DNA from 3 places in the Agromyces solani genome. Region 1 is predicted to be linked to each of the others. Evidence: predicted binding sites of a transcription regulator. Region 1 holds the regulator's gene; each other region holds the start of a gene.
The links. Region 1 encodes LexA, which represses DNA repair genes until DNA is damaged. Its sites were predicted from a motif close to TCGAACANNTGTTCGA; they were not measured.
Positions count from the first base shown of each region.

Region 2: the regulator LexA is predicted to act here: its motif matches at 2,781-2,796, upstream of AC3RJ7_RS09930 (intein-containing Rv2578c family radical SAM protein).
Region 3: the regulator LexA is predicted to act here: its motif matches at 7,534-7,549, upstream of AC3RJ7_RS15355 (YbaK/EbsC family protein).

Region 1 covers NZ_JBYRER010000002.1:990,289-1,000,876, forward strand. The annotation lists gene hflX (GTPase HflX) at 1-1,028, shown strand, start outside; gene AC3RJ7_RS12315 (methylenetetrahydrofolate reductase) at 1,278-2,255, shown strand; gene metE (5-methyltetrahydropteroyltriglutamate--homocysteine S-methyltransferase) at 2,389-4,755, shown strand; gene AC3RJ7_RS12325 (alpha/beta fold hydrolase) at 4,865-5,605, shown strand; gene lexA (transcriptional repressor LexA) at 5,612-6,280, opposite strand; gene AC3RJ7_RS12335 (LysM peptidoglycan-binding domain-containing protein) at 6,554-6,946, shown strand; gene AC3RJ7_RS12340 (histidinol-phosphate transaminase) at 7,052-8,182, shown strand; gene hisB (imidazoleglycerol-phosphate dehydratase HisB) at 8,179-8,793, shown strand; gene hisH (imidazole glycerol phosphate synthase subunit HisH) at 8,790-9,428, shown strand; gene priA (bifunctional 1-(5-phosphoribosyl)-5-((5-phosphoribosylamino)methylideneamino)imidazole-4-carboxamide isomerase/phosphoribosylanthranilate isomerase PriA) at 9,537-10,283, shown strand; gene AC3RJ7_RS12360 (SseB family protein) at 10,297-10,588, shown strand, end outside.
Region 2 covers NZ_JBYRER010000002.1:467,235-477,822, forward strand. The annotation lists gene AC3RJ7_RS09920 (malate:quinone oxidoreductase) at 1-572, shown strand, start outside; gene AC3RJ7_RS09925 (ABC-F family ATP-binding cassette domain-containing protein) at 903-2,684, shown strand; gene AC3RJ7_RS09930 (intein-containing Rv2578c family radical SAM protein) at 2,805-4,928, shown strand; gene AC3RJ7_RS09935 (sensor histidine kinase) at 5,093-6,481, shown strand; gene AC3RJ7_RS09940 (hypothetical protein) at 6,486-7,616, shown strand; gene AC3RJ7_RS09945 (response regulator transcription factor) at 7,603-8,280, shown strand; gene AC3RJ7_RS09950 (thymidine kinase) at 8,281-8,895, shown strand; gene AC3RJ7_RS09955 (universal stress protein) at 9,007-9,858, shown strand; gene AC3RJ7_RS09960 (heparan-alpha-glucosaminide N-acetyltransferase domain-containing protein) at 9,855-10,588, shown strand, end outside.
Region 3 covers NZ_JBYRER010000003.1:640,790-651,377, forward strand. The annotation lists gene AC3RJ7_RS15315 (DNA-3-methyladenine glycosylase family protein) at 1-477, opposite strand, end outside; gene AC3RJ7_RS15320 (pyridoxal phosphate-dependent decarboxylase family protein) at 762-2,120, shown strand; gene AC3RJ7_RS15325 (YceI family protein) at 2,228-2,800, shown strand; gene sigJ (RNA polymerase sigma factor SigJ) at 2,860-3,780, opposite strand; gene AC3RJ7_RS15335 (NAD-dependent epimerase/dehydratase family protein) at 3,873-4,823, shown strand; gene AC3RJ7_RS15340 (flavin reductase family protein) at 4,938-5,831, shown strand; gene AC3RJ7_RS15345 (NAD(P)H-dependent flavin oxidoreductase) at 5,828-6,943, shown strand; gene AC3RJ7_RS15350 (hypothetical protein) at 6,966-7,490, opposite strand; gene AC3RJ7_RS15355 (YbaK/EbsC family protein) at 7,625-8,164, shown strand; gene AC3RJ7_RS15360 (NADPH-dependent FMN reductase) at 8,185-8,772, opposite strand; gene AC3RJ7_RS15365 (DHA2 family efflux MFS transporter permease subunit) at 8,816-10,306, opposite strand; gene AC3RJ7_RS15370 (DoxX family protein) at 10,312-10,588, opposite strand, start outside.

The sequences.
Region 1 (10,588 bases):
AGCGGCGCGCGCTCGAAGACGCGGTGAAGGTCAAGGTGATCGACCGCACCGCCGTCATCCTCGACATCTTCAGCCAGCACGCGAAGAGCCGCGAGGGCAAGGCCCAGGTCGAGCTCGCCCAGCTCGAGTACCTGCTTCCCCGCCTGCGCGGCTGGGGCGAGTCGATGTCCCGCCAGGCCGGCGGCCAGGTCGGCTCCGGGGGCGCCGGCATGGGCTCGCGCGGCCCGGGTGAGACGAAGATCGAGCTCGACCGCCGACGCATCCACTCGCGCATGGCGAAGCTCCGCAGGCAGATCGCCGGCATGAAACCCGCCCGCGAGGCGAAGCGGGCCAACCGACGCCGCAACGCGGTGCCCTCCGTCGCGATCGCCGGGTACACGAACGCGGGCAAGTCGAGCCTCCTCAACCGCGTGACGGGCGCGGGCGTGCTCGTCGAGAACGCCCTCTTCGCGACGCTCGACGCCACGGTCCGCCGCAACACGACGGCAGACGGACGCGTCTACACGATCGCCGACACCGTGGGCTTCGTGCGCAACCTGCCGCACCAGCTCGTCGAGGCGTTCCGGTCCACGCTCGAAGAGGTCGGAGACGCCGACCTCATCGTGCACGTCGTGGATGCGGCACATCCCGACCCGGCCGGCCAGATCGCAACGGTGCGGGACGTCATCGGCGAGGTCGGCGCCCGCGACATCCCCGAGCTCGTCGTCTTCAACAAGGCCGACCTCGTGTCGCCCGAAGACCGACTGGTGCTGCGCGGCCTCGAGCCCGACGCGGTGTTCGCCTCCGCGCGAACGGGCGAGGGCATCGCCGACGTGCTCGCGGCGATCGGCGAGATGCTGCCCGACCCCGCGATCGAAGTCGAACTGCTCGTGCCGTACGACCGCGGCGACGTCGTCTCGACCCTGCACGAGCAGGCGCGCGTGCTCGAGCTCGACTACGTCGAAGACGGCACGCGCGTGCGCGCACTGGTCTCGCCCGAGCTCGCCGGCCAGTACGCCGAGTTCACCGCGCCCGTCGCGGCCGCGTAGTCCGTCGAACGGCTCGGATGCCTCGGCGCGCGCCGAGGCATCCGAGCCGTTCGTCATCCCGGGTCATATTGACCCGTCCGCCGCACCGACCGCGTATCGTCGCTCATGATCGTCGGCGACGGGCCGGATGCCCGCCGCCTGGAGCGACCGCCGAGCCCGGCACCCGCCCGCGTGACCCATCCGCCGTCCGGCGGCGGCCGCGGCCTGCCGTGCCACCACCGCCGCCGGCATCCCATCGAGGAGTCCGACATGGCCGCGAACGGCGCCGCCGGCACCCGGGAGACGGGCGACTGTACCGGGTGCCCGCCGATCTCCTTCGAGCTCTTCCCGCCGCGCACGGACGCGGCGGCGATCGCCCTCGGGCGGACGATCGACCGGCTCGCCGAGGTCGACCCGGCCTTCATCTCGGTGACGTTCGGGGCGGGCGGGTCGCAGCGCGGGCGTTCGCTCACGGTGCTGCGGTACATCCTCGAGCACACGTCGGTCGAGCCGATGGCGCACCTGACGTGCGTCGGCTCGTCGCACGCGGAGGCCAACCGTCTCGTCCGGGAGTTCCTCGATGCGGGCATCACGAGCTTCCTCGCCCTGCGCGGCGACCCGCCCGAGGGCGATGACCCCGACGCCGGCCTCGGCGACCTGGGCACCGCCGCCGAGCTCGTGCAGCTCATCCACCGGGTGCAGGAGGAGCGCGAGCCGTTCGGCGAGGCGGGGGTGCCCGGGGCGCCGCGCGCCCGACGGATCGACGCCCGGCCACGGCCCGAGCGGGTCGCGGTCGCGGCGTTCCCGACGGGGCACCCGCGATCGCGCGGTCTCTCGCAGGACGTCGACACGCTCCTCGCGAAGGAGGTCGCCGGGGCCACCCTCGCGATCACCCAGCTCTTCTGGCACGCCGACGACTACCTCGGCTTCGTCGAGCGCTCCCGCGCCGCGGGGGTGACCATCCCGATCCTCCCGGGGCTCATGCCGGTGACGAACCCCGCACGACTCGCGCGGCTCACCGAGCTGACCGGGGTCGAGGCGCCGGCGGACCTCGCGATCGCCCTCGAGATCGAGCCCGACATCGAGGCGCGCGCGGAGATCGGCGAACGCCATGCCGCGTCGCTCGCCGACGAGGTGCTGCGGGGCGGAGCGCCGGGCCTGCACCTCTACACCTACAACCGGCACGAGACCGTGCTCTCGGTGCTCGACCGGCTCGGGCTCGGCGCCCGCGCCGGCCGGAGGACCTGACCGCGGCGCACGCCGGTCCGGCGTACCTCACTCCCATCACCACCGGCCCGGGGCCCGATGCCCCGCGGTCGATGTCGACGACCCGCCATCTGCGCGGTGCTTCGGCGTACCCGGAAATCGAAAGGAACGAGTCATGACCGAACCCACCACCGGCTTCCCGACGGGAACCGTGCTCGGCTATCCCCGCATCGGCCGACGCCGCGAGCTCAAGCGCGCGGTCGAGGCGTTCTGGGCCGGCGCGATCGACGAGGCCGAGCTCGAGGAGCGGGCTCGCGCGCTGCGATCGCGGACGCGCGAACGGCTCGCCGAGCTCGGACTCGCCCGCACGGGATCGGCGATCCCGGAGACGTTCTCGTACTACGACCAGGTCCTCGATGCGGCCGTCGCGGTCGGCGCCGTGCCGGCCCGTTTCGCGGACCTGCTCGACGAGCACGGCGGGCTCGACCTCTCGGGCTATTTCACGATCGCGCGCGGCGAGGGCGAGCGGGCTCCGCTCGAGATGACCAAGTGGTTCGACTCGAACTACCACTACCTCGTGCCCGAGATCGGGCCGGAGACCGAGTTCTCGCTGCATGCCGAGCGACTCGTCGCCCAGTTCGCCGAGGCGAGCGCCGAGGGCTTCGTCTCCCGGCCGGTCGTGATCGGCCCGGTCACGTTCCTGTCGCTGGCCAAGGCCGCCGACGGTGCGCCCGACGGGTACCGCCCGATCGATCGGCTCGCCGACCTCCTTCCGGTCTACGCGGCGCTGCTCGCCGAGCTCGCGGACGCAGGTGCCCAGTGGGTGCAGCTCGACGAGCCGGCGCTCGTGTCGGAGGCGATCGACGTGCCGCGCGATCGCGTGCTCGACGCCGCAGCGACCGCGTACGAGGCCCTGGGCGAGCTCGAGCGGCGCCCGGCGATCTTCGTCGCGGCCCCGTACGGCTCGCTCGACGACGCCCTCCCGGTCCTCGCGGCGACGCCGGTCGAGGCGATCGGACTCGACCTCGTGCGCGGCACCGCCCCTTCCGGACTCGACGCCGCGACCGCGGCGGCGCTGCGTACCAAGACGCTCGTCGCGGGCGTCGTCGACGGGCACAACATCTGGCGCGGCGACCTCGCGGCCGCGCTCGACCGCGCCGAGGCCCTGAGGGACCGCTCCGGCGCCGTCGCCGTCTCGACGTCGACCTCGCTGCTGCACGTGCCGCACGACGTCGACGACGAGTCGCGGCTCGACCCGCGGCTCGCGAGGTGGCTCGCGTTCGCCGACCAGAAGGTCGGGCAGGTCGCGACCCTCGCGCTCGGCCTCGCCGAGGGGCGCGAGGCGGTCGCGCCGGCGCTCGCCGAGGCATCCGCCGCCCTGGCCGACCGGGCGGCCGCACCGGGCGTGCGCGTGCCCGCGGTGCGCGAGCGGCTCGCGGGCCTCACCGAGGGCGACTTCCACCGCGGTGCCGAGGCCGACCGGATCGCGGCGCAGGCGAACCTCGGGCTGCCCGAACTGCCGACGACGACGATCGGGTCGTTCCCGCAGACGAGCGACCTCCGCGTCGCCCGCGCACGCCTCGGGCGCGGCGAACTCGACGCCGACGGCTATGCGTCGCTCATGCGCGACGAGATCGAGCGGGTCGTGCGCCTGCAGGAGGAGCTCGGCCTCGACGTCCTCGTGCACGGCGAGCCCGAGCGCAACGACATGGTGCAGTACTTCGCCGAGCTGCTCGACGGCTTCGCCGTGACCGAGCACGGCTGGGTCCAGTCGTACGGTTCGCGCTGCACGCGCCCCTCGATCCTGTGGGGGGATGTCTCGCGCCCGGCGCCGATGACGGTCGAGTGGTCGACGTTCGCGCAGTCGCTCACCGACCGGCACGTCAAGGGCATGCTGACGGGTCCGGTGACGATCCTCGCGTGGTCGTTCGTGCGCGACGACCAGCCGCTCGGCGAGACCGCCCGTCAGGTCGCGCTCGCCCTCCGCGACGAGATCGCCGACCTGGAGGAAGCGGGCATCCGCATCATCCAGGTCGATGAGCCGGCGCTCAGGGAACTGCTGCCGCTGAAGCTCGCCGAACAGCCCGCGTACCTAGAGTGGTCGGTCGGCTCGTTCACCCTCGCGACCGCCGCGGCAGCGCCGGGCACGCAGGTGCACACGCATCTCTGCTACTCCGAATTCGGTGTCGTGATCGAGGCGATCAAGGCGCTCGACGCCGACGTCACGTCGATCGAGGCGGCACGGAGCCGGATGGAGGTCGTCGACGACCTCGCGGCCAACGGCTTCGACCACGGCATCGGACCGGGCGTCTACGACATCCACTCGCCCCGCGTGCCGTCGACGGCGGAGCTGCGGGAACTGCTCGAGCGGGCCGCCGCCGGCATCCCGGCCGGGCGGCTCTGGGTGAACCCCGACTGCGGGCTCAAGACCCGGGGCTACGACGAGACGGTCGCCTCGCTCGCGAACCTCGTGGAGGCGGCGCGCGCGGTCCGCGGCGCGTCGTCGACCGCGGGCGCGGCGGTCTCGGCACCCGTCCGATAGGCGTCGACGGGGCGGATGTCGCGGGCACGCGGCATCCGCCCCGTCGATGTTCGGCGGCCTCGCATCATCCACGGGGCGGATGCACAGGCGGCCGACGTACCGTCGTCGCATGCAACTCGCGGTCCACGAGACGGGCGCCGGATCCCGGACGGCCATCCTCATCCACGGCATCATGTCCGACTCGCGCGCGTGGCACCGCGTCACCGCCGAGCTCGAGGCGCAGGGGTTCCGGGTGCTCGCGGTCGACCTCGCCGGTCACGGGCGCAGCCCGCGCGCTTCACGGTACTCGCCGGCGGCCTGGGCCGACGACGTCGTCGAGACCGTCGCGCCGATGCTCGACGGCCCGCCCGACGTCGTGCTCGGCCATTCGCTGGGCGGCCTCGTGGCGAGTCTCGTCGCCGACCGTCTCGCACCGCGTGCCGCGATCTACGTCGACCCGGCCTTCGCGTTCCCGAAGGGTCCGCTCGGTCTCGCGTACAAGGTCTTCTTCGCGATCGCCCCCCGCCCGCGACGGGGCGCGCTGGTTCGGATGAACCCGAAGTGGAGCGCCGTCGACGTCGACATCGAGCTCGCGACGCTGCGCGACTGGGACAAGCGCACGATCCTCGGCTTCGCCGACACTCGTCCCCTCGTGCCGCCGACGCGTCTGGTGGCGCCGAGCCTCGTGCTGCTCGCCGAGCGGAGCCTGCTCATCACCGACCGGGTGGCGGCCGACCTGCGGCGCCGGGGGATGACCGTCACCACGGTGCCCGGCACGGGACACACGGTCTTCCGCGACGATCACACCGGGTTCATGCACGCGATCGTCGAGTGGCTGCGAGGCCAGGGTCACGCGGTGAGCGCGGCCTGATCGGGCTCAGACCGTCCGGAGCACGGCGACGACCTTGCCGAGGACCTCGGCGTGGTCGCCGAGGATCGGCTCGAACGCGGTGTTGCGCGGCAGCAGCCAGGTGTGGCCGTCGCGCTGGCGGAACACCTTGACGGTCGCCTCGCCGTCGAGCATCGCGGCGACGATCTCGCCGTTCTCGGCGGTGCGCTGCGACCGGACGACGACCCAGTCGCCGTCGCAGATGGCCGCGTCGACCATCGAGTCGCCGACCACCTTGAGGATGAAGAGCTCGCCCTTGCCGACCAGCTGGCGGGGGAGCGGGAAGACCTCGTCGATCTGCTGCTCGGCCGTGATCGGAACGCCGGCGGCGATGCGACCGACGAGCGGCACCATCGCGGCGTCGCCGACCGGTGCGGGCTCGCCCGCCGACGGAGTGCGCTCGTCGAGCCCGGGGAGCTCGATGAGCACCTCGAGCGCGCGGGGCCGATTGGGGTCGCGTCGCAGGTAGCCGGCGAGCTCGAGCTGGTTGAGCTGGTGCGTGACGCTCGACAGCGACGAGAGGCCGACCGCGTCGCCGATCTCCCGCATGCTCGGCGGGTACCCGCGGGTGGCGACCGACCGCTGCACGACCTCGAGGATCGCGATCTGCTTCGCACTCAGGCTCTTGCGGCGGCGTGCCCTGCCGATCTCGCGCACGTCGTTGTCGCTCTTCACGATTCCGCCCCTCGTTGCGATCGCCCTCGCGATCGGATGTCGGTGGTGTCTGGTCCACTGTTCCCAGACATTCGAAACTGTATCCGCCACGGGCGGGCGCGGCAAACATTCGTTCGAGTGTGTCGCCACATCGGTTCGCACGAGTTCCGCCGCCGAATGCTTGCAGTCGAAGATGTTCGAAGATATATTCGGAACAGAGATTCGCATCCGGCCCTCCCGGCCGAGGGCCGGATGCAGTCCACGCAGGAGGGTGACATGAGCGCAGCGATCATGACGAACGAGTACCGTCACGGTGCATCGACGCCCCGTGCGAACCGCGTCGACGGGGCGGCGGGCCCCGGGGTTCGCACGCGGCTGCGGCTGACCCGACGCGGGCGCGTCGTGTTCACGGCCCTCGCCGCGCTGCCGATCGTCATCTGGGCGTTCACCGCCGTGCTGAACACCGGCGGTGCCGCCGCCGACATGGCGGGCGGCGGGTCGCTGCAGTACGTCACGGTCGATGTCGGCGGCTCGCTCTGGGAGATCGCCGAGGCGATCGACCCCTCGGCCGATCCGCGCGACACGATCGCCGAGATCGTCCGGCTCAACGGGCTCGACGGCGCGACGATCGAGCCAGGCCAGCGTCTCGCGGTCCCCGCTTCCGAATGAGCGGTGCGCGCGTCTCAGCCTGCCGCACCGCGGCGCCGGTCGGGGCCTCGGTCACACGGTGACGCACGCGGCGTCGGGCCCGGGCAGCGTGGCTAGCATGGTTCGGTGACGAGTCTCGACGACCTTCCCATCCGTGACGACCTCCGTGGTCGCTCCCCGTACGGCGCTCCGCAGAAGGCCGTGCCGGTCGCCCTCAACGTCAACGAGAACACGCATACCATCCCCGAGGACGTGGCGCACGACATCGTCGCCCGGGTCGCCGCCGCGATCCTCCGACTGAACCGGTATCCCGACCGCGAGTTCACGGAGTTGCGAGAGGCGCTCGCCGGGTACCTCGGCCACGGGCTGGCTCCCGAGCAGATCTGGGCGGCGAACGGTTCGAACGAAGTGCTCCAGCAGGTGCTGCAGGCGTTCGGCGGGCCCGGTCGGTCGGTGCTCGGGTTCACGCCGACCTACTCGATGTACTCCCTGCTCGCCTCCGGCACCGGCACCAGGTGGATCTCCGCGGAGCGCGACGACGACTTCGAGCTGAGCCCGGAGACGGCGGCGGCCGCGGTGCGCGAGCACGACCCCGACCTCGTCTTCCTCTGCACGCCGAACAACCCGACGGGGACCCCGCTCCCGCTCGACACGGTGCGTGCCGTCGCCGACGCGGCGCGCGGCATCGTGGTCGTCGACGAGGCGTATTTCGAGTTCGCCGACCCCGGCACGCCGAGTGCCCTCACCCTCCTCGAGGGGCGGCCGCGCCTCGTCGTCTCGCGCACCATGAGCAAGGCGTTCGCATTCGCGGGCGCGCGCGTCGGCTACCTCGCCGGCGACCCCGCGACCATCGACGCCCTCCGGCTCGTGCGCCTGCCCTACCACCTCTCGGCGCTGACCCAGGCCGCAGCCCTCGGCGCGCTCGCCCACGCCGATGAGATGCTGGCGATGGTCGACGACATCCGCCGTCAGCGCGAACGCATCACGACCGAACTCGCACGGCTGGGTTTCGCTCCGCACCGCAGCGGCTCGAACTTCGTGCTCTTCGGCGGCGTCGACGACCCGCACGCCGTGTTCGAGGGGCTGCTGGCGCGAGGCATCCTGATCAGGGAGCTGGGCATCCCCGGGCACCTTCGGGTGAGTGCGGGCACCGAGGCGGAGACCACCGCGTTCCTCGAGGCGATCGCGGTGTTCGCGCCGGTCGGCTCCACGTCCGGCGAAGCCGGCCCGTCCGCCGAGAATAGGATCGACGCATGACCGCCCAGCCCAAGCCGCGCACGGCGCGCATGCAGCGCGAGACGAGCGAATCGAGCATCGACCTGTCGATCGACCTCGACGGCTCGGGTGCGAGCGACGTCGAGACCGGCGTGCCGTTCTACGACCACCTCCTCACGGCGTTCGCGAAGCACTCGCTGACCGACCTCACGGTCCGCGCGTCGGGCGACCTCCACATCGACGTGCACCACACCGTGGAGGACACGGGGATCGTGCTCGGGCAGGCGATCCGCGAAGCGCTCGGCGACAAGCGCGGCATCTCGCGGTACGGCGATGCGCTCGTGCCGCTCGACGAGGCGCTCGCACAGGCGGTCGTCGACATCTCGGGCCGGCCGTTCCTCGTGCACTCGGGGGAGCCCGAGGGGTTCGAGTACCACCTCATCGGCGGGCACTTCACCGGATCGATGGTGCGCCACGTGTTCGAGGCGATCGCCTTCAACGCGGGGCTCACCGTGCACGTGACGGTGCTCGGCGGGCGCGATCCCCACCACATCGCCGAGGCCGAGTTCAAGGCGTTCGCCCGCGCGTTCCGTCAGGCGAAGGCGCTCGACCCGCTCGTCAGCGGCATCCCGTCGACGAAGGGCGCGCTGTGAGCCGCACCCGCCGCGTCGTCGTGCTCGACTACGGGTCGGGCAACGTGCACTCCGCCGCGAAGGCGCTCGAGCGCGCGGGGGCCGAGGTCGAGGTCACGGCCGATCGTGCGGCGGCGATGGAGGCCGACGGACTCGTCGTGCCCGGCGTCGGCGCGTTCAAGGCCGTGATGGAGCAGCTCCGCGCGGTGCGCGGCGACGAGGTCATCGACCGGCGCCTCGCCGGAGGCCGGCACGTCCTCGGGATCTGCGTCGGCATGCAGGTGCTGTTCGAGCACGGCGTCGAACGCGGCGTCGACACCGAGGGCCTCGGCGAGTGGCCCGGCGCCGTCACCGAGCTCCCCGCCGAGGTGCTGCCGCACATGGGCTGGAACACGGTGACGCCCGACGTGGGATCGGTGCTCTTCGACGGGATCGAGGACGAGCGCTTCTACTTCGTGCACTCGTTCGCCGCGCAGTCGTGGCACCTCGACGTGATGCCCCCGTTCCCGCAACCGAAGCTGACGTGGGCCGAACACGGCGGGCGATTCCTCGCCGCGGTCGAGAACGGCCCGCTGTCCGCGACGCAGTTCCACCCCGAGAAGTCGTCGGATGCCGGCATCCGGCTGCTCTCCAACTGGCTCGGCGCACTCGCCTGAGCCATCCGTCGGTCATGGGGACGTCGCGCGCGCCGCGGGCGACTATGATCCTGTGACTGTGCCGACCGTCGGGTCTCCGACGGTGTACCGCGATCGAGGACAGTAGTGATGAGTGAGTTCAACAAGACCCCCGGCCTCGTGCTGCTGCCGGCCGTCGACGTCGCGGGCGGCAAGGCCGTTCGCCTGACGCAGGGCGAAGCCGGCACCGAGACGAGCTACGGCGACCCGGTCGATGCGGCCGTCGACTGGGCGGACCAGGGCGCGGAGTGGATCCACCTCGTCGACCTCGACGCGGCGTTCGGGCGCGGCTCCAACGGGGGCATCCTGAAGAAGGTCATCCGGCAGGTGCGCGGCGTCAACGTCGAGCTGTCGGGCGGCATCCGCGACGACGAGTCGCTCGAGCACGCCCTCGAGATCGGCGCGAAGCGCATCAACCTCGGAACGGCGGCACTCGAGAACCCCGAGTGGGCCGCCTCGGTCATCGCCCAGTACGGCGAAGCCATCGCCGTCGGCCTCGACGTGCGCGGCACGACGCTCGCCGCGCGGGGGTGGACGAAGGACGGCGGCGACCTGTGGCAGGTCATGGACCGCCTCGAGGAGGCGGGCGCCGCCCGCTACGTCGTGACGGACGTCACGAAGGACGGCACGCTGCAGGGGCCGAACGTCGAGCTGCTGCGCCAGGTCATGGACCGCACGCACCGTCCCGTCGTCGCATCGGGCGGCGTCTCGAGCCTCGACGACCTCGCGACGCTCCGCGAACTCGTCCCGCTCGGCCTCGAGGGGGCGATCGTCGGCAAGGCGCTCTACGCCGGCGCGTTCACGCTCGCCGAGGCGCTCGACGTCGCGAGCAACTGACGACGCCCCGCACATGACCGCAGAGCACGGCGAAACGGCGCACGACGGGGATGCCGCGGGCTCCACGCCCGACGCGTCGAGGCCGTTGCCGGCGCATCTCGCCGACTCGGCGGGCGTCCCGTGGGCGGGCCGCTCGTTCGATGCGAATCCGCACGCGGACGACGACGGCTCGACGCCGGCGGCGCTCGCGGCCGCGCTGAGCGCGTTCCGCGACGGCGACGGCGGTCAGGCCGAGGTGGTCGCGGCGTTCGGCGCGTCCCGGCTGCTGATCCCGCTGCTCGCAGAGCTCGGCGACGGCGGTGCCG
Region 2 (10,588 bases), 520 kb from region 1:
ACACCCGCGTCGTCGACGGTGAGACGGCGCTGCTCTTCGGCCCGTACGCGGGCTTCACGCCGAAGTTCCTCAAGACGAGCACATGGTTCGACCTGCCGTTCTCGATCCGCCTCCACAACCTGTGGCCGATGATCCAGGTGGGCCTCAAGAACTTCGACCTCGTCAAGTACCTCGTCGGCGAGCTCATGGCGAACCGCGAGAAGAAGATGAAGGCACTGCGCGAGTTCATGCCGACGGCCAAGACCGGCGACTGGGAGCTCATCACCGCCGGCCAGCGCGTGCAGGTCATGAAGAAGGACGGCAAGAAGGGCGGCGTGCTGCAGTTCGGCACCGAGGTCATCACGGGCGCCGACGGCACGATCGCCGGCCTCCTCGGCGCCTCGCCGGGCGCCTCGACGGCCGCGCCGATCATGCTCGACCTGCTCGGCCGCTGCTTCCCCGACCGCGTCGCCGAGTGGGAGCCGAAGCTCCGCGAGATGATCCCGAGCTACGGCACGCGGCTCTCCGACGACCCGGCCGCCGCCGAGGCATCGCTGAAGGCGACCGCGGAGGTGCTGGGCCTCACGGCCTGATCACCCTGCCCTTGCATTCGGGAACGACCGTCTGGTAGCGGTCGTTCCCGCTATGAAGTGAGTACATCCCACCGTCCCGCGCCTGAGGCGCCGTAGACAACGGGTGTGCTCGTGAGGTTGACGAACCTCCACCGATCGCGACGGCGCTGTGCGCACCCATCTCGGCAATGCCCGGCGGGATTCCACTCTCCGCCTCCGAACGGTCGCCGCGACCGCGGCCGGCACGCGGGGCGACGCGCGAGCGTCGCCCGTCGCCGGTGCACCGGGCGAACCGCCTGTCGCCGCCAGAGCGACGACCGTTCGGGGGCTTCCCGCGAAGGGCGGTCTCCCATGCCGGTACAACTTTCCTCCTCCAACCATCTCCGGGCCGACGGACTCTCGGTCTCCTATCCCGATCGGCGGATCTTCACCGATCTCGGCTTCTCCGTGGCACCCGGACAGCGGGTCGGCCTCATCGGCGAGAACGGGGCGGGCAAGTCCACGCTCCTGCGGCTTCTCGCGGGCGGCACGGATGCCTCGTCCGTCGCGCTTCCCGACGAGGCATCCGTCTCGGGCCGGCTGACGCGGCCGCGCCGCACGGGCCTCCTCGAACAGGAGGTTCCGTTCGCCCCCGACGAGCGCGTCGGGCTCGTGCTCGAGGCGGCCCTCAGCGAGGTCCGTGCGATCGAGCGCGAACTCGACGACGCGGCCGCCGCGCTCGGCGCCGACGACGCCGATTCGGCGTCGGCGCGGTACTCGGCGGCCCTCGACGCGGCCGAGCGGGCCGAGGTCTGGTCGGCCGAGTCGCGTCGCGACGAGTTGCTCGAGGGGCTCGGCGTCGCCGGGCTCTCCCTCGACCGGCGCATCGACGAGCTCTCGGGCGGCCAGCGCTCGCGGTTCGCCCTCGCGGCGCTGCTGCTCTCCGCGCCCGAGGGGCTGCTGCTCGACGAGCCCACGAACCACCTCGACGACGACGCGGCCGACTTCCTCGAGTCGCGGCTTCGCGCGTGGCGGGGGCCCGTGTTGTTCGCGAGCCACGACCGCGCCTTCCTCGACCGGGTCGCGACGGGCCTGATCGACCTCGACCCGGGCCGGCAGGGCGCGATCGCTGCGGCGCACGCGGCCGCCGAGGGCGGCGGGCGAGACGGCGTCGGCCGTCGCAACGTCAACCGCGGCGACGTGCTGAGCGCGTCGGGCGGCACGGTCTTCGGAGGCGGATTCAGCGAGTTCCTCGCGGTCAAGGCCGATGAGCGCACGCGCTGGCAGCACCAGTACGACGACGAGCAGGAGGAGCTGAAGCGCCTGCGCGCCGCCGTCGCCGAGACGGCGCGCAACGTCGCCTACGGGCGGGCCGCCACCGACAACGACAAGTACATCCGGCACTTCAAGGGCGAGAACGTCGCCCGCACCGTGTCGCGCCGGGTGCGCAACGCCGAGCAACGCCTCGAGGTGCTCGAGCGCGAACAGCTGCCGAAGCCGCCGGCACCGCTGGCGTTCGCCGGGATCCCGACGGGGTCGCACGCGCTCGACGACGAGGCCGGCTCGCTCGTGCAGGTCGGCGAGGTGGTGGTCGAGGGGCGCCTGCGCATCGACGAGCTGAACCTCGCGCCGCTCGCGCGCCTGCTCGTCACCGGTGCGAACGGCGCGGGCAAATCGACCCTGCTCGCTGTGCTCGCGGGCGAGCTCGCCCCCGACCGCGGCACGCTGCGGCGCCGCAAGGGTCTGCGCGTGCAGCTGCTCGAGCAGGACGTGCGCTTCGCCGACCCATCGGCGACCCCCCGCGCCCTGTACGAGCGGGTGCTCGGCGAGCGGCGGGCCGAACAGGTGCCGCTCGCGAGCCTGGGGCTCATCGCCCTGCGCGACCTCGATCGGCCGGTGGGGGCGCTCTCGGTCGGACAGCAGCGACGGCTCGCGCTCGCGCTCGTGATCGCGCGGCCGCCGCACGTGTTCCTGCTCGACGAGCCGACGAACCACCTCTCGCTCGCACTCGCGACCGACCTCGAGGAGGCACTCGGCGGCTACCCCGGAGCGGTGGTGATCGCGAGCCACGACCGCTGGCTGCGCCGGCGGTGGACGGGGGAGCGGCTCGAGTTGCACGCGGGTGCTGCCGTTGCGGCGCCCGTGGTGAGCTGACGGGGGTGGATGCCTCGGGTCCGAGTCGCGGCCCCGAGGCATCCACCGCGCTCGTGCCCGGGCGCGGAGCTTTTCGGACACGCGCTTGGCTTTCACTCGAAGATATGTTCGAATGTACGGGTGAGATGGAGCGGGCAGGAGCTGGGTGTCGACCAGGTCGACGCGCTGCCCGGCCTCGCGCGGCTCAACAACCTCGTGCGCTCGGTGCAGACGCCCGAGTTCGCGGGCATCACGTTCCACGAGGTCCTCGCCAAGTCGGCATTGAACCGGGTGCCGGGCCAGTCGATGATGCCCTTCGGCTGGACCATCAATCCGTACCGGGGCTGCAGCCACGCCTGCGTCTACTGCCTGGATCCGTTGACCGCCATCACTATGGCCGACGGGCGTACCAAACCGCTGGCCGAGATCGAGATCGGCGACGAAGTGATGGGCACCATGCAGGTCGGTGCCTCTCGGCGGTATGTGCCGACGACCGTGCTGGCGAGATGGGCGACGCGCAAGCCTGCGTACCGAGTGCGTCTCGCCGACGGCACCACGTTGGTGGCGAGTGCTGATCACCGTTTCCTGACCGATCGCGGATGGAAATACGTCACCGGGGCGATGGCCGGCGGCGAGCGTCGACCGTATCTCACCGAGAACAACCGACTCATCGGATTCGGGGCCCGTACAGCGAAACCGATTCCATCGACGATGTCCGACGACTACCGGCGCGGGTATCTGACGGGAATGATTCGTGGCGACGGCATAATGATCCGACGGCGCTATCCGCGAACACGTGGGGGCTCATACGTCGCTCACCACTTTCGTCTGGCACTCGCCGACGACGAGGCACTGACGCGTTCCCGTGCGTACCTCGCTCATTTCGGGGTGCGGACGTCGACGTTCCAGTTCGCACCCTCGACCGCGAACCGTCGAGCGATGTCTGCGATCCGAACCTCGAAGTCGGCGGACTACGATGCCATCTGCGCGCTGATCGATTGGCCCGACGGTCCGAGCGCTGAGTGGCATGCAGGGTACCTCGGCGGCATTTTCGACGCCGAAGGCTCATGTTCTCGAGGCGTGCTTCGTGTGAGCAACTCGAACGAGCGGATCCTCGCTGCGGTCGAAGCGGCCCTCTCGATGTTCGATGTCCCGCACGTGCGAGAGCGGCCGAGCGCGAACGGTGTCTCGAACGTCCGCGTTCGAGGTGGGCTCGTCGCACGCAACACCTTCTTCGCAGTCAGCCAACCGGCGATCAGTCGGAAGATCGCATTCGCGGGAGCGACGGTGAAGACGCTCGTCGATCTTCGGGTCGTATCCGTCGAACCTCTCGGCACCGAACTCGAGATGCTCGACATCACGACCTCGACCGGAGACTTCATCGCGAACGGCGTGGTGAGCCACAATTGCTTCGCTCGCCCGACGCACAGCTACCTCGACCTCGACGCGGGCGACGACTTCGATCGGCAGATCATCGTCAAGGTCAACGTCGCCGAAGTGCTGCGGCGAGAACTCGCCCGGCCGTCCTGGCGGCACGAGTCGGTCGCGCTCGGCACCAACACCGATCCGTACCAGCGGGCCGAGGGGCGGTACGAGCTCATGCCCGGCATCGTCGACGAGCTCACCGCGAGCGGCACGCCCTTCAGCATCCTGACGAAGGGCACGCTGCTGCGGCGCGACCTGCCGAAGATCGCGGCGGCCGCCGAGCACGTGCCGGTCGACCTCGCGATGTCGATCGCGATCTACGACCCCGAGCTGCAGCAGTCGATCGAACCGGGCACGCCCTCGACGCGGGCGCGGCTCGCCACCGTCACCGCCGTGCGCGAGGCGGGGCTCGACTGCGCGGTCTTCCTCATGCCGATCCTGCCGTATCTCACCGACACGCGCGCCCACCTCGACGAGGCGCTCCGACAGGCGAAGGCCGCCGGCGCCACGAGCGTGCTGTACGCGGCGCTGCACCTGCGCGGGGCCGTGAAACCGTGGTTCATGCAGTGGCTCGAGCGCACCCACCCCGAGCTCGTGCCGAGGTACCGGTCCATGTACTACGGCAACAACGCCTACGCACCGAAGGAGTACCGGCGCTGGCTCGGGCAGCGCATGCAACCCCTCATCCGCGCGCACGGCCTGGCTCGCGGCATCGAAGACCCGGTCACCGGCGGCGTGCGTTCGTCGGCGTTGCGCGGCGAGCGCGGGGTGGCGCGACGCGCGGGCGGTGAGCTTCCCCTCGAGATCGCCGCGCCGAGCGACCCGGCGATGCTGTTCTGAGGGGCAGCGGAATCTCGGACGTCCTGACTGCTCGATGGCCGTGGATCTGCTCGTTCACGCTCGCCGGCACCCGCAGATGCGCGGAAGCGCGCAGAACTGGGATAATTCGCTGAGCCCGATCCAGATGGCGCGGTCGGGCCGCAGTCGCGAGTGGAGGTTCACCGATGAGCCTGGGGTTGCCCGGACACCTCGCGCGCGACAGCCTGAGCCGAGCACTCGCCTTCGCGGGCCATTGTGCGGCGTTCGCCTGCCTCGGCGTGTCGATCGCGGTCGGCGTCATCATCGCGACCGTCGGCGACGCGCCCGGCGGATGGACCGGCGCGGCGCTCGCCGCCGTCATGGCCCTCGCCCTCGGGGCCGTGGCCCGGTTCCCGACGGTGACGCTGACCGTGCTGGCACTCGTCGTCGGCACCGGGGCGATCATCGCCCTCACCGTGCTCATCATGCGACCCGGCGGCTTCGAGTCGACGAACAACGCGCTGCTCGCGCTGCCGCGCATCGCACTGCTGCTCGTCGGCGGAGCGGGCACCGGATCGCTCATCGCGGTCGTGTGGGCATCGCTCGGTTACGCGCTCGGCGAGGCGGCGATGTTCCTCGGCGTCGCGCTCATCGGCGGCGTCTACGCCCCGAACATGGCGGCTGCGGCGGCGTTCGGCATCCTCGTCGTCGTGCGCGTCTTCGACGGCCTCTCCCGACGCTCCGACGCCCGCCAGGCGACGGGGCTGCACCGCGCGAGCCAGCAGACGCGCGAACTCGCCATCCGCCACGACTACGAGCTCCGCGCGACCGCGCGGCTCCACGACACCGCGCTCAGCCATCTCATCGCGATCGCCGCGGCGGGTTCCGGCGCCGTCGACGAGCGGCTCCGCGCCGGGATCCGGCAGGACCTCGGCCTCATCGTGGGCCGCGACTGGGCGATCGATCATGCGGCGCACTCGACCGCTCCCGGCGGCGCATCGGCCGGGCGGGGCCCGAGCGCGAACGGCCGGCCGGCGCAGCCTGCGGCGTCCGTCGCGGGCGCGACGGCGACCCCGTCGGCCGTCGACGACCCCGTCTCGTCGTGGGGCCGCGGACGCAAGCGGGGCGGGGCACGACGGTCCACGGTGGCAGGCGACGGGGCGGGAGCGGCCGCGACCGCGGTCGCCGGCCGTGCGACCGAGGAGGGGGCGCCCACGCTCACGCAGGCGTTCACCGCGGCCGAGCACGCCGGTCTGGCCGTCCGCGTGACCGGCGACGTGGGCGTGCTGCGGGTGCTCGGCCCGGCGCGGGCCGAGGCGCTCGACGCCGCCGTCGCCCAATGCCTCATCAACGTCGCGCGCCACGCCGGCGTCGGCGAGGCCGAGCTCGCCCTCGGGCTCGGCGGCGGAGAGGTGACGGTCGCCGTCATGGACAGCGGCGTCGGATTCGACGAATCGGCCGTGCCCGAAGACCGCATCGGCCTGCGCACCTCGATCCGCGCACGCATCGAGCAGCAGGACGGCACGGTGCGGTTGTGGTCGACGAAGGGCATCGGCACGACCATCGTGCTCACGGTTCCCGAGGGGGGTGCGTGAGCCGATGCGCCTGACCCAGCAGGAGGCCGACCCGATCGGTGCGATCACCGCCGCACCGATCGTCGTCATCGGCGCGGTGCTCGCGCTCGGCACCTCGGTGGCCCTGACCTGGGCGCACCGCACCGAGATCGGCGCCCCAGTCGCGGCGATCGCCGCGATCGTCCTCGTCGCCGCGGCGGGCACGGTGGCGGCGATCTCGGCCGCACCGTCGAGGGCGCCGTTCACCGCCGAGCGACTGTGGCTCCTCGTGACCCTCGCCGTCGGTGCCGCCATCGCGGAGTACATGAGCACGGTGGGGTCGAACCAGTACCTCTACGACGACTTCGGCCCGGTCGTCATCGGCATGCTGATCCTCTCGGTCGCCCCGTTCTGCACCTGGCTCTCACTCGCGCTCGCGGGCGTGCTCGCCTCGATCGTGCTGTCCATCCTCGTCGTCGGCGCCTCCGCGTACGTCCTCGCCGACGCCCCGGTGGCCGCGCTCATCGCCGTCAACGCCGCGCCGGTGATCGCTCTCTCGGCGGCGGCGGCGGGGTACGCGTACGCCATCATCGCCGAGACCCTCGCCTGGCAGCGGGAGGCGAACCGTGCCGCCCTGCAGCGCGACGTCGAACTGCGCGCCGGCATCGCCCGCTCCGTGCAGCAGAGCCGGGTGTCGGTGCTCGGGCGCGAGGTACTGCCCTTCCTCGCCGGGGTGATGACCGCCGAGCGCATCTCGATCGCCGATGCCGACCGGGCCCGCGAGCTCGCCGAAGAGCTCCGCCGCGCCCTGCGCGCCGGCATCGAGTCGACCTGGCTCGACGACCTCGCCGCGAATCTCCGTGTGAGCCGGGGCGTCGAGACCCTCGTCGACGACCCCGCAGGAGCCGCGGACGCCCTCGGCGACGACCAGCGTTCCGCCCTCACCGCGCTCATCACCTGGCTCACCGACGCCGACCGATCCGAGCGCGTGAGCGTGTCGTTCTCGCCCGAACCCGACGGCGGGTCCATCCGCATCGTCGCCGATCCGGCCGCCCATCCGCCCGCCAAACGCGAACTCGACCGGTTCGTCGCGGTGGCTCGTGCGGTGGCGTTGGGTGCCGAATCGGTCGCGACGCGTGAGAATGTGAGTGTGGAGCTGAGATATGTCATCGAATGAACCGGCAACGCCGCCGCGCCATCGGCTCGCGATCCTCGACGACCACGAGCTGATCGTCGACAGCCTGGCGAGGTGGTTCGCCGACCTCGCGCCCGATTTCGAGGTCGTCGTGACCGCGACCACCTGGATGGACCTCGTGCGAAGCCCGGCGTTCCCGGTCGAGCTCGTCCTGATGGACCTCCAGCTCGGCGACAGTGTGTCGATCGAGTCCCGCATCCGCGCGTGCCGCGCCGCCGGCGCCCGCGTGATCGTCGTGACCGCGCTCGACGACGAGGAGTCGCGCGAGCGGAGCATGGCCGCCGGCGCGGCCGGGTTCGTCTCGAAGACCCTGCCGGCCGAGACCCTCGTCGACTACGCGCGGCGCGTGATGCGCGGCGAGCGGCTGCCCAGGCACACGCGCGCCCAGGATCAGCACGCCCAGGGCGGCCAGCCCGGCACCACGACCATGTCGGGCGTGCACCTCAGCCCGGCCGAGGAGAAGGCCCTGCGCTACTACGCCCAGGGCCTCAGCACGCTCGAGGTCGGCCAGCGCATGGACGTCGGCTACGAGACCGCGAAGACGTACCTGCGCCGGGTGCGCGAGAAGTATGCGAAGGTGGGCAAGCCGGCCAGCCGCAAGGCCGAGTTGATCCGCCGTGCGGCGGAGGATGGATTCCTCGAGTAGATGGCGAAACTGTACTTCCGCTATGGGGCGATGAACTCCGGCAAGTCGACGGCGTTGCTCCAGGCGGCGTTCAACTATGAGGAGCGCGGCCACCGGGTGCTGCTCGCGAAGCCGGCGATCGACACGAAGGGCGACCGCGACATCGTGTCCCGCCTCGGGGTCGTGCGAGAGGTCGACTTCGTCATCGAGCCCGGGGTGACCGTGCTCGACCGGTTCCAGTCGCACCGCACCCGAGTCATCGAAGAGGCCGGTCGCGACGTCAGCTGCCTGCTCGTCGACGAGGCGCAGTTCCTGTCGTCCGACCAGGTCGACGACCTCCTGCGCATCGCGCTGATCGACGGCATCCCGGTGCTCGCCTACGGCATCCGCACCGACTTCCAGACGGTCGCCTTCCCCGGCAGCCGCCGGCTCCTCGAGATCTCGCATTCGCTCGAGGAGCTGAAGACGATCTGCCGCTGCGGGCGCAAGGCGATCTTCAACGGGCGGCGCATCGACGGCCGCTACATCTTCGACGGCGACCAGGTCGCCATCGACGGCGTCGAGGTCGCGTACGAGTCGCTGTGCGGGGTCTGCTACCTGCAGGAGTCGGGCGGCGTGCTCAACGGCCGCCACTGATCGAGTCATGATCGAGCGGCCGCCGACCGCGGCCAGGCGATCGGACCGGTCGTCACCGAGGGTGGTGCCGCCGAGTCATCCGCGTGATGATTGAGGCAGGGAGGCCCCCGCATGAGCGAAATCGTCGTCGGAGTCAGCACCGCCGAGAGCGCCGGCCTGCGGGCCGTGCGCTGGGGGGCCGAACGCGCCTCCGCCCATCGGTCGCCGCTCCGGCTCGTGCACGTCGTCGACAGCGCGGTCGAGGCGACGGGCGATGCGAAACTGCTGCTCGCGGCGCTCGACCGGGCGCGCGCGTCGCTCGCCGACGCGGCGACGGTCGCGCTCGACGTCGACCCGTCGCTCGACGTCGCGACGGATCTCGAACAGGGATCGCCCGTCGAGGTCTTCGCGGACCGCTCCAAGGGCGCGGAGCTGCTCGTCGTCGGCAGCGACTGGCACGGCGGCAAGCGGCCGAGCCGGCGCGGCGTGCACAGCCTGCGCATCGCCGCCGCGAGCCGGGCTCCCGTCGTCGTCGTGCCCGACATCGACGTCTCGGCCCGGCGCGGCGTCGTCATCGGCGTCGACGGCTCCGAGGTGGGCGCGCGCGCCCTCGCGTTCGCCGCCGACGAGGCCGAGCGACGATCGGTCCCGCTCATCGCCGTGCACGCCTGGGACATGGCGCTGATGGCCGGGGGCGAGTACGGCTACGGTCCGGCGATGGTCGCGGTCGACGACCTGACCGAGGCGGCCCGCGAGGTGCTCGACGCCTCGCTCGCCCCGCTCGTCGCCGACCGACCCGACCTCGAGATCGAACGCCGCGTCGAAGCGGGCGACCCGGTCACCGCGCTCGCCGAGGCAGCCGCTGAGGCCGAGCTGCTCGTGGTCGGCAGCCACGGCCGGGGTGCGATCGCGCGGTTCCTGCTCGGATCGGTCAGTCACGGCGTGCTCTCGCGCCTCGAGGCCCCGACGGTCGTCGTGCGGTGAGCACCACGCCGGGCGTGCGATCCGCGCGCTCACGGGTGCGCGCGACGTCCCCGATCCGTGTCGACGGCATCGACGCCGCCCGCGGGATCGCGCTCATCGGCATGTTCATCGCCCATGTGGCGCCCGCCGCGGCGACGCTCGAGGCCGCCGAACTCATCGCGATGGCCGACGAGCGTCCTCGGTTGCTCTTCGCCCTGACGGCGGGCTTCGGACTCGGCTTCATCTCGGGCGGCGTGCGGCCGATCTCGGCCGGGCGGGGGCTCCTGCGTCGCCAGATCTCGGTGCGCGCGCTCATCCTCATAGGGCTCGGCCTGCTGATCGCGGTGACCCTGCAGCCCCTCGTCTACATCATCCTCGACGTCTACGGCGTCGCGTTCCTGCTCATGCTGCCGCTGCTGTTCGTGCCCGCGCGGGTCGCGATCGCGCTCGGCGCCGCGCTCCTGGCGATCACGCCGGGCCTCGCGGCCGCCGCGCAGTACAGTCCCGAGATCGTCGCGGCGCGCGACAGCGAGGTGCGACTGCTCCTCGACTGGGTGCTCACGGGCGCGTACCCGGTCATCGTGTGGGTGCCGGTCATGCTCATCGGCCTGGGGCTCGCGCGACTCGGCGCCGCGTCACCGGGGGTGGTCGCACGCTACGCCCTGTTCGGGGCGCTCGCGGCGGCGGTGATGCTGCCGCTCACTCGCGTACTGCCCGAAGAGGCGGATGCCTCGGCGTCGGTGTTCGAGCA
Region 3 (10,588 bases), on a different contig from region 1:
CATGGTGCGCGGCACGGGCCCCGGCGCGGGCTCGCCGAACCGCCAGAGCAGCGCCCGCCACGAGTCGTGCGCCTGCAGCGTGATGACCTTCTGCTCGAGCACGGCCGGCACGAGCGCCTCGAACACCCGCCCGCTGCGCGCGACCCGCATGCCCGGGTTGCGCCGATGGGCATCGGCGAGCCGCGGCAGCAGCGGCTCGAACGCGTCGGTCGCGTCGCGGGCACCCAGTAGGTCGGGGGCGGATGCCGCGGCCTCCGCCGCTCCGGGGCCCCAGGCCTCGCAGCGGAACTCGTCGGGACCGCGCCGCGAGAGCCGCATCGTCGCGACACCGGACGGCATGCGCGTCGTGCGCCAGACGGCGCGATCGGGCGTGACGACGAAGCTCGGGTCGCCGGGGCCGCGGCGCAGCGCGCCGACGGTCTGGTGCAGGTCGGTCGGGTGCGGCGCGCGCCAGTCGAGCTCGGCGTCTGCGGTCACCTCTCCAGTGTGCGCCATGCTGCCGACGCCCCGGCTGGGAGCCACAGCGAGCGGATTCCACGATGACGCACGGAGTTTGCACAGAATCGCAGCACACAATGAATCGTTGCGCCTTGATCGCAATCCGTGCGAAGAAGTTGCGTGAACCCCCATGAGGGGTGAGACTTGCTCTGCCATTCGAGAGGACAGACATGGGCACCGCATCCGAATTCCCCGCCGACGTGACGGCGACCGCTCCCGAGCGGGGCGCGCCCGCGGCATCCCCGGCGCCCGACGCGACCCGCATGCACGCCGTCACCGGCGAGACCGAATCGATCGTCGACCTCGTGCTCGACTACTCGCGTCGACGCCTGCTCTCGACCGACACCCCGCTCGACAAGCCCGAGACCGAGGCCGAGCTCAAGCGCCTCGCCGGCCGCACGATCGACGAGCGCGGCATCGGCGCGAGCCGCGCGCTCTCGATCTTCGAGCACGTGCTCGCGCCCGCGTGCATCACGATCGATCACCCCCAGTACCTCTCGTTCATCCCGGCCGCGCCGACGAAGGCCGCGATGGCGTTCGACCTCGTGGTGTCGGCGTCGAGCCTCTACGGCGGCAGCTGGATGGAGGGCTCGGGCGCGGTGCACGCCGAGAACGAGGTGCTCACCTGGCTCGCGAACGAGTTCGGGCTGCCGGCCGGCGCCGGCGGCGTGTTCGTGCAGGGCGGCACGATCGGCAACCTCTCGGCGCTCGTCGCCGCGCGCGAGCTCGCCCGCGAGAAGCGCACCGCAGAAGACCGACCGATGCCCGCGCGCTGGAAGCTCGTCTGCTCGACCGAGGCGCACTCCTCGAACAAGTCGGCCGCGAAGGTCATGGACGTCGACGTCGTGCTCGTCCCGGCCGGCGACGACGGGATGCTGCGCGGCGACGCCGTGCGCGCGGCGCTCGAGGAGCACGGCGACGACGTGTTCGCCGTGATCGCGACGACGGGTTCCACGAACTTCGGCATCGTCGACGACGTCGCCTCGATCGCCGCACTCAAGGACGAGTTCGACTTCTGGCTGCACATCGACGGCGCGTACGGCCTCACCGGCATGCTCTCGCCCGCCGCACGTGACCGCTACCGCGGCGTCGAGCGCGCCGACTCGGTCATCGTCGACCCGCACAAGTGGCTGTTCGCCCCGTTCGACGCGTGCGCGCTCATCTACCGCGACCCCGAGATCGGCCGCCGCGCGCACACGCAGCACGCCGAGTACCTCGACACCCTCACCGGCAAGCCCGAGTGGAGCCCGTCGGACTTCGCCGTGCAGCTCACCCGGCGCCCGCGCGGCCTGCCGTTCTGGTTCTCGCTCGCGACGTACGGCGCCGCCGCGTACCGAGCCGCGATCACGAACTCGCTCGACCTCGCCCAGCGCATCGCCGATGAGATCCGCACGCGTCCCGAACTGAAGCTCGTGCGCGATCCGCAGCTCTCGATCGTCGTGTTCGAGCGCGAGGGCTGGACGATGGACGACTACGAGCGCTGGTCGGCGAAGTTGCTCGACGAGCAGCGCGCGTTCGTCACGCCGAGTTCGCACGCCGGTCGCCCGAACACGCGATTCGCCATCATCAACCCGATGACGACGTTCGAGCAGCTCGTCGGCATCCTCGACTCGATGCGCTGAGCCCCTCCGACGGCCGTACGCGCCCGGCGAGTCGGACGCGTGTCGAAACCTCCCAGCCCGCGGATGCGAGACTGAGGGAGTCCGCGCAACAGACCCAGGGGATGAACATGACCGTCAACGGACCCGATCTCAGCGGTGACTGGGACATCGACCCGGCCCACAGTCGCATCGGCTTCTCCGCCAAGCACGCCATGGTGGCGAACGTCCGCGGCGCCTTCAACGACGTCACCGGCAGCCTGCACGTCGACTTCGACGAACCCGACCGGTCGACCGCCGAGATCGTGCTCAAGACCGCCAGCATCGACACCCGCAACGCGCAGCGCGACGAGCACCTGCGCAGCGCGGACTTCTTCGACGCCGAGCAGTGGCCCGAGATCGTCTTCACGAGCAACCGGATCGAGGAGGTCGCCGACAACGCGCTCGTCGTCTCGGGTGATCTGACGATCCGCGACATCACGAAGCCGATCACCATCCCGATCGAGTTCACCGGTGCGCACGTCGACGCCACCGGTGCGCTGCGCGCCGGGTTCGAGGGCACGCGGCGCATCGACCGCCGGGAGTACGGTCTCGAGTGGAACGTGGCGCTCGACACGGGCGGATGGCTCGTCTCGGAGAAGATCACCCTCGAGTTCGAGATCTCCGCCGTCAAGCGCGAGGCCGAGGCGGAGGCGGTCGCGTAGCGCCCCCTTTCGCTGGTCGAGTGGCGCCCGACGGAGTCGGACGCGTATCGAAACCGCCGTCACACGGATGACGCGCCGTCGCGCAGCAGCGCGAAGAGGTCGCCGACCGGCCCGAGGTGCCCGAGCTTGTCGGGGTTCAGCTGGTTCGCGAGCGAACGCACCGCGTCGCCCTCGACGTGCAGCGTCAGCACCGAGAGCACGGCGCCGTCGCGACCGCGGAAGACGACGGTGCGCTCGCCGTTCGCCACGGTCGGCTCGGCGACCACCCCGAGCGCGTCGCCGCGACGCATGAGCCCGACGAGGAACCTCGCGACCGCGACGTCGCCCGACATCGGGTGCTGGATGGCCGGCGCCTTGCCCCCGCCGTCCGCGGTCATCACGACGTCGGGCGCCAGTAGCCTGACGACGGCGTCGACGTCGCCCGCGCGCAGCGCCTCGAGGAACTCGCTCGCGAGCCGGGCCGCCTCCGAGGCATCCACCTCGAATCTCGCACCGTCGGCCGCGAGACGCTGCCGCGCCCGGTGCATGATCTGCCGGCATGCCGCCGGATCGCGGTCCACGATCTCGCCGATCTCGGTGTAGTCGTAGCCGAGGGCCTCGTGCAGCACGAACACCGCGCGCTCGACGGGGCCGAGGCGCTCGAGCATCGTGAGCACGCCGATCGAAAGCGTCTCGTCGTGCTCGATGCGGTGAGCGGGGTCGGCGTCGTCGGCGAGCAGCGGCTCGGGCAGCCAGGGGCCCACGTACACCTCGCGCGTGCGGCGGGCCGAACGCAGCACGTCGATCGACAGCCGCGTCGTGACGGTCGACGCGAAGGCGTCGGGGCGCTCGATCGCCTCGCCGCTGCGCACGCGTTCGTGGATGCGCAGCAGGCCGGCCTGCACGACGTCCTCCGCTTCGCTCACACTGCCGAGCATGCGATAGGCGATCGAGAACATGAGCGGCCGCAGCCGGGGGGTCTCGAGCACGAGGTCGACCATCGCCCCAGCCTGTCACACGCGTTCTTCCCTCCGCCTGTCACACCCGGGCGGGGTCGCCCGTCGGAGGTGGTGAAGAGAGAAGGGACGACATCATGAGGATCTTCATCGCCGGTGGTTCGGGAGCCGTCGGTTCGCGACTCGTGTCGCTGCTCGTCGCGGCCGGGCACGACGTCACGGGCACGGCGCACAGCGACGGCGGGATCGCCCGCATCCGGGCCGCGGGCGGCCGCGGGGTGATCATGGATGCCACGGATGATGCGTCGATCCGCCGCGCGGTGCTCGACGCCTCGCCCGAGGTGCTCGTGCACCAGCTCACGTCGCTGTCGGGCAGGTTCGACTTCAAGCGCTTCGACGAGACGTTCGCCGTCACGAACGACCTGCGCACGCGCGGCACCGACACGCTCATCGCCGCCGCCCGGGAGGCGGGCACGGAACGGATCATCGTGCAGAGCTACACCGGCTGGACGAACGAGCACGCGGGCGCCGGGGTGAAGACCGAGGCCGACCAGCTCGACCCGAACCCGGTGCCGTCGGCGCGCAAGTCGCTCGCCGCGATCGCCCATGCCGAGCGAGCGGCCGTCGCCGCGGGTGGACTCGCGCTGCGATACGGCAATTTCTACGGGCCCGGCCAGTCGCTCGGCGAGGGCGGCCAGATGTTCGAGTCGGTGCGCAAGCGGCAGGTGCCGATCGTGGGCGACGGGGCGGGCGTCTGGTCGTTCTGCCACATCGACGACGCGGCGGCCGCGACCGTCGCGGCGGTCACCCACGGGGCCGCCGGCATCTACAACATCGTCGACGACGAGCCCGCGGCGGTCGCCGAGTGGCTGCCCGAGCTCGCCCGGGCGATCGGCGCGAAGCCGCCGATGCACGTGCCGGCCTGGATCGCGCGCACGATGATCGGCGAGTTCGGCGTCTCATGGATGACCACGGCGCGTGGTTCGTCGAACGCGAAGGCGAAGGCCGAGCTCTCGTGGCGGCCGCGGTACGCGACGTGGCGCGACGGGTTCCGCGAGGGGCTGGGCGTCGGGCTCGGCGCCGCCTGAGCCCCGCATCGTCCGGCGTCGGGTGTCGCCGCCCGCGCCGTCATATTCGGCGGCGCGGGCAGCGAGCGGGCGTACCGTGGAGGCATCCGCGAACCGACCGCCGGGAGGCGAACAATGACGCGAGCCGATGCACCCGGACCCGCCGTGACGAGCACCGGACCCGAAGGGCCCGATGCCCACCTCGTGATCGAGCCGACCGTGCTCTACGTCGGTACGCCCGTCTACCTCGTCGTCACCGAGAACCCCGATGGCACGGCGAACCTGGCGCCGGCGTCGGGCCACTGGGCGCTCGGCCGCATGCTCGTGCTCGGCCTCGAGGCCGACGGCCAGTCGGCGCAGAACCTCCTCGAGCGGCCGCAGCTGACCGTCAACTTCCCGGCGGCGGCGCAGTGGCGGCACGTCGAGCGTCTCTCGGCCGTCACGGGACGCGACCCGGTGCCCGACGCGAAGGCCGACCAGTACCGGTTCGAACCGCGCAAGTTCGAGCTCGCCGGCTTCGGCGCGCAACCCTCCGACCTGGTTACGCCCCCGCGCGTGCGCGAGGCACCGCTGCAGTTCGAGGCCGAGGTGCGCCGGATGACCCCGGGCGTCGACCCCGGCTACTTCATGGTCGAGGTGGAGGTCGTGCGGGTGCACGCGCTGCCCGAGCTCAACGTTCCCGGCACCCAGCACATCGATCCGCACGCGTGGCACCCGCTCATCTACAGCTTCCGCCACTTCTTCGACCGGGGCGAGCAGGTCGGGTGGACGCGCAAGTCGCCCACCGCCGGTTCACCGCCGGATGTCTCGGAGCCGACGCCGGACGAGGCGTCGCGCGTCGCCCGCACCCCGCTCGAGGAGCTCGAGCGCTGGGAGAGCTTCGGCGGAACCTGGGCCCTGCGCGAACTGACCGACGACGGTGCGATCGTGAGCCTGTGCCGCTGCGACGGCGGCGAAGAGGTGTCGCGCATCGTGTCGGCGGATCCGGCCTTCCTGGACTGGGCGGCCGCGCAGGAGGTGCAGGCGTGAACGACGCGACCGGTCGCAGCGACTCCGGTGTTCGAGGAGCGGAGCGTCTCGAGCCCCCTCCCCGGCTCTCGACCCCGTGGTCGCGCTCGCTCGACCTCGCGACGCCGATCGTCAGCGCTCCGATGGGCGGGGTCGCCGGCGGGCGTTTCGCCGACGCGGTGTGCCGGGCCGGCGCCCTCGGCATGATCGGCATGGGCAGCGCCGGGTCGGCGGTGAAGCTCGAGGCGCAGCTCGCCGAGTTCGCAGCGGCGCGCGGCGACGACGCGGCCGCCCACCCGTTCGGCATCGGCATGGTGCACTGGGGCCTCGAGCGCGACCCGGCGATGCTCGACGTCGCGCTCGACGCCGGCCCGACGCTCGTGTCGGTCGGCTTCGCGACCCGCTTCGACTGGGTCGAGCGGGTGCACGACGCGGGATGCCTCGCGGCGACGCAGGTCTACACGGCGGCCGAAGCGGTCGTCGCCGCCGACGCGGGCGTCGACGTGGTCGTTGCGCGGGGCTCGGAGGGCGGCGGTCACGGGGACCCCCGGCTGGGCACCCTCGCCCTGCTCGATGCCGTGCTCGACGCGGTCGGTGGGCGGGCGGGCTCGGGGGCCGGCTCCGACGCAGCGGTCGGTCGTCCGGGTGCCCCGGCGGTCCTCGCGGCGGGCGGCGTCGGCTCGGGACGCAGCCTCGCGGCGGTGCTCGCGGCGGGCGCCGACGCGGCCTGGATCGGCACCGCGTTCATCGCGAGCCCCGAGGCGCTCACCCCCGAGTCGGCGAAGCCGGTGATCTTCGCCGCGACGGGCGACGACACGGTGAACACGACGGCGGCCGACGCCGCCCTCGGGCTGCCGTGGCCCGACCGCTTCCCGGAGCGCGTGATCCGCAACGCCTTCGTCGACGAGTGGGGGCACCGCGCGCCCGAGCTCCGCGGCGACGGCCAGGGCGGTGGCGGCGACCTCGCCGCGTTCAAGGCCGAGTTCTCGCGCGCGAACGCGGCCGGCGAGCACGACCTCGTGCCGTTCGATGCCGGCCAGGGCGTCGGACTGCTGCGCTCTTCGCGCCCGGTCGCCGACGTGATCGCGGAGTTCACGCACGAGGCATCCCGCCTGCTCGCCCGCCCGTTCTGAGGCACGCGACCGGTCCGCACCACTACGCCGACGTGGGCGCGTCCGGCTCGTCGGGCGTGACCGGCTCGTCCGGTTTCCGGAACACCTGCCGCATGTGGTCGCTGTCGAGGAAGTCGGCGATGCCGATGAGGATGAGGCTGAACACGATCTGCTCGGTCACCATCCAGAACGGGAAGAGCCCCGGGATCGCCGCCATCACGAGCGTGACGACCGGGAAGATCTTGCTGAACAGCCGCAGCCGGGAGTACGCCCAGCGGTAGCCCTTCTGCGCCCGCCATGCGAAGTAGAAGAGCGTCACCGTCATGCCGAGCACGACGAGGATGCGCATCCACACCGGGAACGCGAGCACCGTGCCGTTGGCGAGCAGCACGGCCGCGACGACGAACGCCGCCCCGCCGATCACGACCTCGACGGCCAGCAGCCAGGTGATCCACGTGAACGCGCGCCGGGTGCGCGGGTGCCCGACGAGTTCGTCGGCGACCCTCACGCCCGCGGCCTTGCCGCCGGCGATGCGGTCGAGCTTCAGCAGCATCGGCTCGAGATCCATGGTTCCTCCTCTTCGAGCGTAGAGGGATGCCTCGGGCCCGGCATCGACCGGAAGTTCGAGTCCCCCAGCGGGTCGAGGAGCGCCCGGCGAGGGAGGACGCGTCTCGAAGCCCATTCCCGCCTACGCTTGCCACCATGCGCTTCGGAACCCTCGACTTCTCGCCCGCCGTCGATTCGCCCGAGCTGCTCGCCCCGCCGACGGCCGCCGCACTGGCGGCCGCGCCCGACCGCGACGTGCTCGTCGCCGCGATCGACGCATCGCTCGCCGACACCGCCGCCTTCTGCGACCACTACGAGATCTCGCCGGGCGACGGCGCGAACTGCGTCGTCGTGCAGGCCCGCCGCGGCGACCGCACCTGGTACGCCGCCTGCCTCGTGCGCGGCGCCGACCGGCTCGACGTCAACGGCGCCGTGCGCCGGAACCTGGACGCGCGCAAGCTGTCGTTCGCACCCATGGACCTCGCGGTCGAGCTCACCGGCATGCAGGTCGGCGGCATCACGCCCGTCGGGCTGCCCGAGGGCTGGCCGATCCTCGTCGACGAGTCGGTCGCGGCGCACGAGCGCCTCATCGTCGGCGGCGGCACCCGAGACGCGAAGCTGCTCGTCTCGGGTGCCTACCTCGCCGGGCTGCCCGGCGCCGAGGTGCTGCCGATCGCGCTCGCATCCGCTGGCTGAACAGCGGCTGCGGCGCTCCCTCAGGCCGCCGCGGCGACGATGTCGGACTGCCGGACCGATCGCATCGCGACGGTCCAGGCCTCGAGCTGGTCGAACATGGTGGCCGCGAACTGCTCGTGGATCTCGGCCGGCTTGAACGTCGTGTAGTTCTCGAAGTCGGTGAAGCCCGAGAACGCGAGCGACTGGCGGACGTGCGCGATCTGCAGTTCGGAGGCGATGCCGCGCAGGTGCTCGACCGCGCGTGCCGCGCCCACGGCCCCGTAGCCGACGAACGCGGCGGCCTTGTCGTTCCATTCGGCGTAGAGGAAGTCGAGGGCGTTCTTCAGCACCCCGGAGGTCGAGTGGTTGTACTCGGGCGTGACGAACACGAATCCGTCGTACGAGGCGATCTTCGCCGCCCACGCCTTCGTGTGCTCGCCGGCGTACTGGCCGAAGGCGGCCGGCATCGGTTCGTCGAGGTGCGGCAGCGGGTAGTCGGCGAGGTCGACGAGCTCGTAGGTCGCGCCTTCGCGCCCGTTCGCCTGGGCGATCACCCAGTCGGCGACGTCCTTGCTCTTGCGGCCGGGACGGGTGCTGCCGACGATGACGGCGATGCGGATATCGGACATGTGGGGTCTCCTTCGATGGTGGGGTTGGGTGATGGGGTGTCGGTCAGAGCTCTGCGGCGAGCGCCGCCGCATCGGCGGCGCGCTCGTCGCCCGCGGACGCCCGCGCGGGCGAGCGGACGAAGAAGCTGCCGACGACGGCGACCAGGGAGATCGCCGCGCCGATGGTGAACGCGAACGACACGCCGTGCGCCCCGGCGGCGTCTGATCCGGCGCCTCCGGCCGCGGCCTGCGCGGTGCCGATCGCGAGCATGGTCACGAACAGGGCGGTGCCGATGGCGCCGGCGACCTGCTGCACTGTCCCCACGATCGCGGACCCGTGCGAGTACAGGCGTGGGCTGAGCGACCCGAGGGCGCTGGTCATGAGCGGGGTCATCATGAACGAGACCCCGAGTGCGATGCCGGCGAGCCCCAGGGCGGCGGCGATCGGCGGCGTGTGCTCGGTGAGCCGCGTCAGCGCCCACAGCGTCGCGGACGCGAGGATCGCGCCTGGGATGACGAGCGGCCGCGGCCCGTACCGGTCGAACAGGCGCCCGACGAGCGGAGCGACGAGGCCCATGACGAGTCCGCCCGGCAGCAGCAGCAGGCCGGTCGCGGCGGCTTCGACGTGGAGCACGTTCTGCAGGTAGATCGGGAGCAGCATGATCGCGCCGAACATCGCGGCCATCATGATCACGATGAGGCCGGTCGCGAGGGAGAACGATCGCGAGCGGAAGGTGCGCAGGTCGAGCAGTGCCCGGTCGGTGCGCTGGAGCGCGAGCTGCCGCCGCACGAACAGCGCGAGGAACACGACGCCCACGATGAGGGCGATCACGCCGGCCGCGACGGGGCTGCCGGGGCCGCCGCCGATCGTGCTGATGCCGTAGACGAGGCCGCCGAACCCGAGCGCGGTGAGCGGCAGTGACAGGGCGTCGAGCGGAGTGCGGGCCCGTTCGCCGACGTTGCGCAGCAGCGCGAGGCCGATCCCGAACACGCCGATCGCGACGGGAAGGATCGTCCAGAACAGGAAGTGCCAGTTCAGCGACTCGAGGATGAACCCCGACAGGGCGGGCCCGAGTGCGGGAGCGACGGCCATGACGATCGTGATGCGGCCCATGAACCGGCCGCGCTCATGCGCGGGAACGACGTTCATGATCGTCGTCATCAGGAGCGGCATCATCATCGCGGTGCCGACGGCCTGCACGACGCGCGCGACGAGCAGCAGCTCGAAGGTCGGTGCGAGGGCGCCGATCAGGGTGCCGATCGTGAACGCGGTCATGGCCGCCCCGAAGACCTGCCGGGTCGAGAAGCGCTGCAGCAGCCAGCCCGTGGTGGGGATGACGACGGCCATGGTCAGCATGAAGGCGGTCGTCGTCCACTGCGCGGTCTGCAGCGTGATGCCGAGGTCGGTGACGAGGTGCGGGATCGCGACGCCCATCACCGTCTCGTTGAGCATCGTGACGAACGCCGCCCCGAGCAGCAGCCAGATGACGCCCGTCCCACGGGCGGTGTCGCGGCTCGGCGTGGGGGCGGCCGTCGCCGTGGAGATCTCGCTCACGACCGTCACACCCCGAGCAGCCGCAGGGCGGCGATCGCGAGCGCGATGACCATCATCACGAGGTTCCCGACGAACCGCTCGCCGTGCTTCCGGTGGGCGGCACCCGCGAGGAACTGGATGATCGCGATGCCCACCGCCGCGATCGGGGTCAGGAACGTGGCGATGCCGGTGAGGGGCGGCACGATGAGGCCGATCGCGCCGAGCACCTCTGCGACACCGATCCACCGCACCTGGGCATCGGTGTAGTCGTCGAGCACCGGCATCGGCCGGCGGCCGCCGTGC